Regions from separate parts of the Pseudoflavonifractor sp. BSD2780061688st1 E11 genome, predicted to be linked through region 1. Evidence: a T-box and tRNA genes for the amino acid it is inferred to sense, from the RefSeq annotation. Region 1 holds a T-box; the other holds one or more tRNA genes.

What was found. The T-box of region 1 lies ahead of cysS (cysteine--tRNA ligase). A T-box ahead of a tRNA ligase gene usually reads a tRNA of that ligase, here a tRNA-Cys.
Region 2: it has a tRNA-Cys gene. The T-box ahead of cysS (cysteine--tRNA ligase) is inferred to sense a tRNA for this amino acid. The anticodon was not compared.

What each region holds. Positions count from the first base shown of each region.
Region 1 is NZ_SPHM01000008.1:5,766-9,174, forward strand. Features, by position in the region: gene ispF (2-C-methyl-D-erythritol 2,4-cyclodiphosphate synthase) at 1-121, shown strand, start outside; gene FGQ85_RS05100 (GNAT family N-acetyltransferase) at 118-1,287, shown strand; T-box leader at 1,344-1,567, shown strand; gene cysS (cysteine--tRNA ligase) at 1,676-3,082, shown strand; gene FGQ85_RS05110 (ribonuclease III domain-containing protein) at 3,067-3,409, shown strand, end outside.
Region 2 is NZ_SPHM01000036.1:5,956-9,364, reverse strand. Features, by position in the region: gene FGQ85_RS14290 (hypothetical protein) at 46-681, opposite strand; gene FGQ85_RS14285 (sensor histidine kinase) at 674-1,072, opposite strand; gene FGQ85_RS14280 (YfhO family protein) at 1,075-1,419, opposite strand; tRNA gene FGQ85_RS14275 (tRNA-Cys) at 1,581-1,652, opposite strand; tRNA gene FGQ85_RS14270 (tRNA-Glu) at 1,707-1,778, opposite strand; gene FGQ85_RS14265 (DUF47 family protein) at 1,852-2,475, opposite strand; gene FGQ85_RS14260 (inorganic phosphate transporter) at 2,497-3,409, opposite strand, start outside.

The sequences.
Region 1 (3,409 bases):
CCAGGCAGTCTGCTGCATTGAAAAGGCAACGAATTTCAGCTATGACGTGACGTGGCAGGAAGGCGGATGCCGGGGATGCCCTGGATGTCACGGTGTGTCGGATGACCGGGTGATGGAATGAAAATAAGAAAGCTGAAACAAGAGGAGCACAGAATGACCCGATCGCTCTGGGAAGAGATTTTTACGGAGGACGACGAGGCGTTTCTTGATTATTATTATCAGGTGAAAACGGCGGAGAATTCCATCTATATCATAGAAGAAGAGGACGGGCCGGTCTCCATGCTGCAGCTTAATCCATATCCGGTGCAGTTTTTGGGGGAAACATGCCTGCTTCACTATATTATAGCGGTGGCGACAAAGATGGAATATCGGGGACGGGGTTATATGACGCGGCTTTTGGAAAAGTCTGCCAAAGACATGTATCAGGCAGGAGAGCCGTTTACCTATCTGATGCCGGCCGCGGAGGAAATTTATTATCCGCACGGATTCCGGTTTGTCTATCGTCAGCTCCGGATAGAGGGGAAACCATCCGGAGAAAAAGGACAAGACGGGACTTTGGCAGGATGCCAGGTGCGATACGCCGGGGAATCGGACTGCCGGGCACTTGCCTGCCTTGCAGAAGAGCTACTGGGACAGATGCCTTTCATCCGCGCTGTCCGGACAGAACGTTACTATAGGACGATCTTAAAAGAACAGCAGAGCGAAGGCGGAGGAATCCTGCTTACGGAAAAGGACGGAAAACCGACCGGATTTGTCGTTTATGGATGTTATGAAGGAAAGGCAGAGCTTCGGGAGCCGCTGTTCCAGAAAAAAGAAGACTGGGAGCAGATCCTCGCGTTTCTGAATGAGGAACCGGTAAAAACCGTCCAGATTTCAGGGGCCCGCCCGGAGGATGCGGCATGGCTTAAAGAAGAACTGGAAGGAGCCGAAGAAAAGGAAGTTCCGGTGATCATGGTCCGGATCGTCCATCTTCAGCACTTTCTGGAACGGTTCCTTGCCCGGAGCAATTTTGAGATCCGGCTTCATATAGAAGATGGACTGATTCCGGAAAATACCGGATACTGGGAGATCCGGGGACAGGAGGGACAGACTTTATCTGTCCGGAAAACCAAAGCCTCCAAAGAGGCGGAAACGGTTTCTCCGGGGGAACTTGTGACGGTATTGTTTGGCTACCGGTCAGAGCGCAAAGAGGAGCGGGAAGTCTATGAAAACATGGGCCCGCAGATGCGAGTGCTTCTGAAGGGCACCCAACCCGCACCACCGGTATTTTTGAATGAGATTGTATAGAAATGGGAGTTGACAAAATGAGAGTTATCCCATACACTATAACAACAGAAGGATAGAAAAAGGCAGAGAACGGAAAGAGTAGCATATGCATACTTTACAGAGAAGGAAGGCCGCCGGCTGAGAGCCCTCCGAAAGAACGGATATGTGAAGTGCGTCCGGGAGCCGGGTCTGCGAAGGAAAAGTAGCAGATCACGTAGGCAGTCGTTACCTGCACAGATGAGTGGAAAGGGCATCTGCCCTTTTTAATAGAGTGGAACCGCGGATCAACTTCGTCTCTTGGATGTTATCAGGGACGAAGTTTTTCTTTTTATGTGCCGGAAAAATTTTCCTGTGCGATAGAAATGCTCCGTAAGACTCTGCAAAAAAAAGAAAAGGAGGAGAATGACAGATGAAACTGTACAATACGATGACACGAAAAAAGGAAGAATTCGTGCCTCTGGAAGAGGGAAAGGTAAAGATGTATGTATGCGGCCCGACCGTTTATAATTTTATTCATATTGGAAATGCAAGACCGATGATTGTCTTTGATACGGTACGCCGCTATTTTGAATACAAAGGATATGAAGTGAATTTTGTTTCCAACTTTACAGACGTAGATGATAAGATCATTAAAAAAGCACTGGAAGAGGGCGTGACGGCAGATGAGATCGCGGCACGCTATATTGCGGAGTGCAAAAAGGATATGGAAGACCTCAACATCAAGCCGGCTACCGCAAATCCGCTGGCGACCCAGGAGATCGGCGGAATGATCGAGATGATCCGGGAACTGATTGAAAAGGGGAATGCCTATGAGAAGAACGGAACCGTTTACTTCCGTACAAGAAGTTTCAAAGACTATGGAAAGCTGTCCCATAAAAATCTGGATGACCTGCAGTCCGGCGGAAGAGAGCTTCTCGTATCCGGCCAGGACGAAAAGGAAGATCCTCTGGATTTCGTACTCTGGAAGCCGAAAAAAGACGGCGAGCCGTTCTGGGATGCACCGTGGAGCAAAGGACGTCCGGGATGGCACATCGAATGCTCGGAAATGTCCAGAAAATATCTGGGCGAGCAGATTGACATTCATGCTGGCGGCGAAGATCTTATTTTCCCGCATCATGAAAATGAGATAGCACAGTCCGAGGCATGCAACGGCAAGGAATTTGCGCGTTACTGGATGCACAATGGATTTTTAAATATTGATAATAAGAAGATGTCAAAATCTCTCGGAAACTTCCGCACTGTACGGGAGATCGGGGAGAAATATGACCTGCAGGTATTCCGGTTCTTTATGCTGAGCGCGCATTACAGAAGCCCGCTGAATTTCAGCGCGGAGCTGATGGAAGCAGCAAAGAACAGTCTGGAGCGTATTACCAATGCTGCAGACCAGCTGAAACACCTGATGGAAACAGCACAGACAGAGCAGATGACAGATGTAGAGAAAGAAAACGCGGCAAAGACTGCAGAGTTCATCAAAGAATTTGAAGACGCTATGGAAGATGACTTCAATACAGCCGATGCCATCACTGCTATCTTTGAACTTGTAAAATTTGCCAACACAACAGCAGACGGAGAAAGCTCCAAAGAGTACGCAAAGGCACTTTTTGATCTGATTGTGCGTCTTTGCGATATCCTCGGACTGATTGTGGACAAAGAAGAGGAAATGCTGGATGCGGACATCGAGGCTCTGATCGAGGAGAGAACAAAGGCAAGGAAGGAAAAGAATTTCAAACGTGCTGATGAGATCAGGGATGAGCTTCTGGAAAAAGGAATTGTCTTAAAGGACACAAGAGAAGGAGTACAATGGAAGAGAGTATAACGATGGAACTGGATTCGTATCTGTGTGAAGTCTTTCAGACAGAGGAACATGATATCAGAAGTTATTCCCCTTTGTCCCTTGCCTTTATCGGGGACTGTGTCTATGACCTGGTGATCAAATCGCTGATTATCAGAAAGGGAAACCGCCCGGTGAATGTTATGCAGAAAGAGACGAGCAGGCTTGTGCAGGCATCTGCACAGTCTGCCATGATGAGGGTGATGCAGGAACATCTGACGGAAGAGGAACATGCGGTTTACCGGAGAGGGAGAAACGCAAAATCCGTTTCCCCGGCGAAGAATCAGTCCATCACGGACTATAGACGGGCAA
Region 2 (3,409 bases), on a different contig from region 1:
GGAACCTGTCCCCGATGAAAAAAATCTGAAAATTCGTGTTTCCCCTTATTTTATGCGGGTTTTGAGCGTTTTTTGCTCATTTACGTCGTGTACCTGTGCATCGGAACACGTCCCCGATGAAATGAGTTTGCTGCCTTTTTCGCAGATTTCGTAAATCTCGTCGTATTTTTCTTCTATGAGTGGTGAGATTTTTTCTGTTTGTCTGCGTACTCCTTTTTTGTAAAGGAAGTACGGCAGAATCCAGCCCAGGAATCCTGGAATGGCGAGAAGGATGCACAGTACGATGTGCGGCGGGTTTGCTGTGACAGCGAATGTTGATCCTGCCATAAATGCGGTTCCTATGATTCCGGTTGTGATTGCAACGATGGATGGAAGTGAGGTTTTTTCTTTTTCCAGATGCCGGATTTCTTCTACATAGGCTTCGAAATTTCTTTGTAGTCTGGTGAGTTCCATCTTATTGATAATCTTCCGGTCCCGTTTCATCCGGATGATGCTTTTTCTGTGATGATGGGATTTTGTATGTGATCCGTAGTATTCCATACGGATATCCTGTACATTTTCATCGATTTCCCATCCGAAATTCATGTATCCGTCTATTAAAAATGAGATTTGCCCCGGCTCTGCTACTACTTGTTTATATTCGTATCCGATGAACCGGTTGTTTTCTTTGTTTTCATTCATTGTTTCGTTCCACCTCCGCCTGTTCTCTGGTTTGTTCTGCTTTTGGAAGAATCACCTTAAATGTGCTTCCTTTTCCTTCTTCGCTTTTGACGGAGATTTCCCCGTCCATGAGTACAAGGACGCGTTTTACAAGTGCAAGCCCCAGCCCGTTTCCTTCTTTGGAATGGGATGTGTCTCCCTGATAAAATTTATCGAAAATGTGGCGCACACTTTCCCGGCTCATGCCACATCCGGCGTCGCGGATTTCTACTTCCACCACTTTGTCCCTTGTTTTCTGCCGGATCATCACGCTTCCTCCCGGCTCTGTAAATTTGATTGCTTTGGATATCAGGTTGTTCCAGACGAGCTCCATCAGGCTCGGATCTGCCTGTACCAGTACGCGTTCCTCCACATCTACTTCCAGCTCCAGATCTTTCCGGTCCCACAAAGGATCAAAAAGTTGAACGGACTGCTGAGATAATAGGAAAACAGACTGTAAAAACTATATCCCATCGCATGGCCGGAAAATGTCCACCATACTCCCTGTCCGATCTGATGCAGAAATTCTTCATAAAAGCCCAGATACTGGTGTACACCATCTATGATCAGCGCCGATCTGGACCCAAACGTAAATATGCCCACTGCTGCAAATCCGATACAACAGGTCAGAACAGGAAAGAAAAAAGCGGCCAGCAGACTGTGTATCTGCTTCTGTCTGTTATCCGTTACACTTTTAATCCGGCAATCTCTGGCTTTCACTGTAATTCCTCCGTAATAAGAGTTTTTCTCTCACTTGTTTCTGATGTGTAGTCTAACGGATAGATCTAATAACTTCATATGGATTTTTTAAACAATTTTTGAATATTAAGAAATGATAATCAGAAAATAGAAAAAAGCCCGTAAATACGGGCTCTTTAGAGAGGCGCAGACCGGATTTGAACCGGTGAATCGAGGTGTTGCAGACCTATGCCTTACCACTTGGCTACTGCGCCGTACACTATATTATATTATCATATTTTCTGAAAAATGCAAGCATTTTTCAAAAATGACTCCGACGGGAATCGAACCCGTGTTACCGCCGTGAAAGGGCGATGTCTTAACCGCTTGACCACGGAGCCTTATTTCTTGGCACCGCTATCGCAGTGCCGAGAATTATATTATCATACCCTCTCAAAAAAAGCAAGCCTTTTTTTAAGAATTTTTCATAACTACACTTTCTACCACATCTGCGGCATGTTCACATGTATCCGCGCACCGCTCAAGATAGATGTAGATCTCTCTCCATGCTATGATATGCAGCGGATTCTGGCACTCGGCATGGAGCTTCCGCATGCTCTTCATAAAGCAGCGGTCCGCCTCTTCTTCCAGGTCATTAATCTGGATAATGACTTCTTTCAGCTTTTTGGAATGCCGGAAATCTGCAAACTCTTTTGTAAGCTCTGTCACCTTTTCACAGCAGCGGATAATAATATCCAGCATCTGAAGGGCATCATCTTCAATCTCAGTGATATTATTCATATAGATTCTCAGGAGCACATCCTCAATCTTGTCTGTGATATCGTCAATCCGCTGGCTCAGAGCAATGATGTCCTCTCTTTCAATCGGAGGGATAAACTCTTTTGCAAGTCTGTCCAGCATATCGTGCTTTTTCATGTCCGCACTGTTTTCTATCTTGTGCATCTCGTCCAGATACTCCTCCAGCTTTTCCGGTCTGAAGTCTCTGAGAATTCCTACAAGCATATGTCCCGCCTGACAGGAAATTTCCGCACAGGCTGTAAATGTTTCAAAATAAAATGAATCCCGATTCTTTGCCATTTTTACTTCCTCCTACTTCTTCTAAAAGAGTGCCATGAACAGCTTTGCTATGACAAAACTGATCAGTCCGCATCCCGGGAACGTAAATACCCAGGTCAGCATCATGTCCTTTACTACGCCGAAATTGATTGCGGAAAGTCTTTTTACCGCGCCGACGCCCATAATTGCGCTGGTCTTTGTATGTGTTGTGGAAACCGGAATTCCAAACACACTGGAAAGCAGCAGACAGAACGCGCCTGCAAGGTCCGCTGAAAATCCCTGGAACTTCTCAAGCTTGACCATATCCATTCCGACAGATTTTATAATCTTCTCACCGCCTACGCTTGTCCCGATTCCCATAACGGCACTGCAAAGCAGCATCAGCCATATCGGAATCCCCATGCCTTCCACACTGGACTGTCCGTTGCAGAAAGCGATTCCAAGAAACAGCACACCGATAAATTTCTGTCCATCCTGCGCTCCGTGCATAAAGCTCATAAATGCCGCGCCGAAAATCTGTGCGCCTTTAAAAAATGACGATGTCCTGCGCCGGTCCATAGATGCGCAGAGAGCCGCAATCACCTTGCAGATGATCCAGCCCGAAAAAAATCCGAGCGCCAGACTCAGTACAAGTCCGTAAAGCACCTTAACCCATTCCGCGCCGTTTACACCGGACAATCCGTTCTGAATCGCAATCGCCGCGCCGGTAAGTCCGGCAATAAGGCTGTGGCTTTCGCTGGTAGGAATTCCAAAAACAGAAGCCGCAACACTGTATACAACAATGGAAAACAATGCCGCGCAAAGAGCTACCAGCGCCTTGTCTGTCTCTCCTCCAAAGTCCACCATATTGCTGATTGTGGACGCAACCGAGCTGTTGATCCCGGTCATCACAAGTACTCCAAGGAAATTAAAGACAGCGCTCATCATAATTGCAGGCCTCACCCGCATACACCTT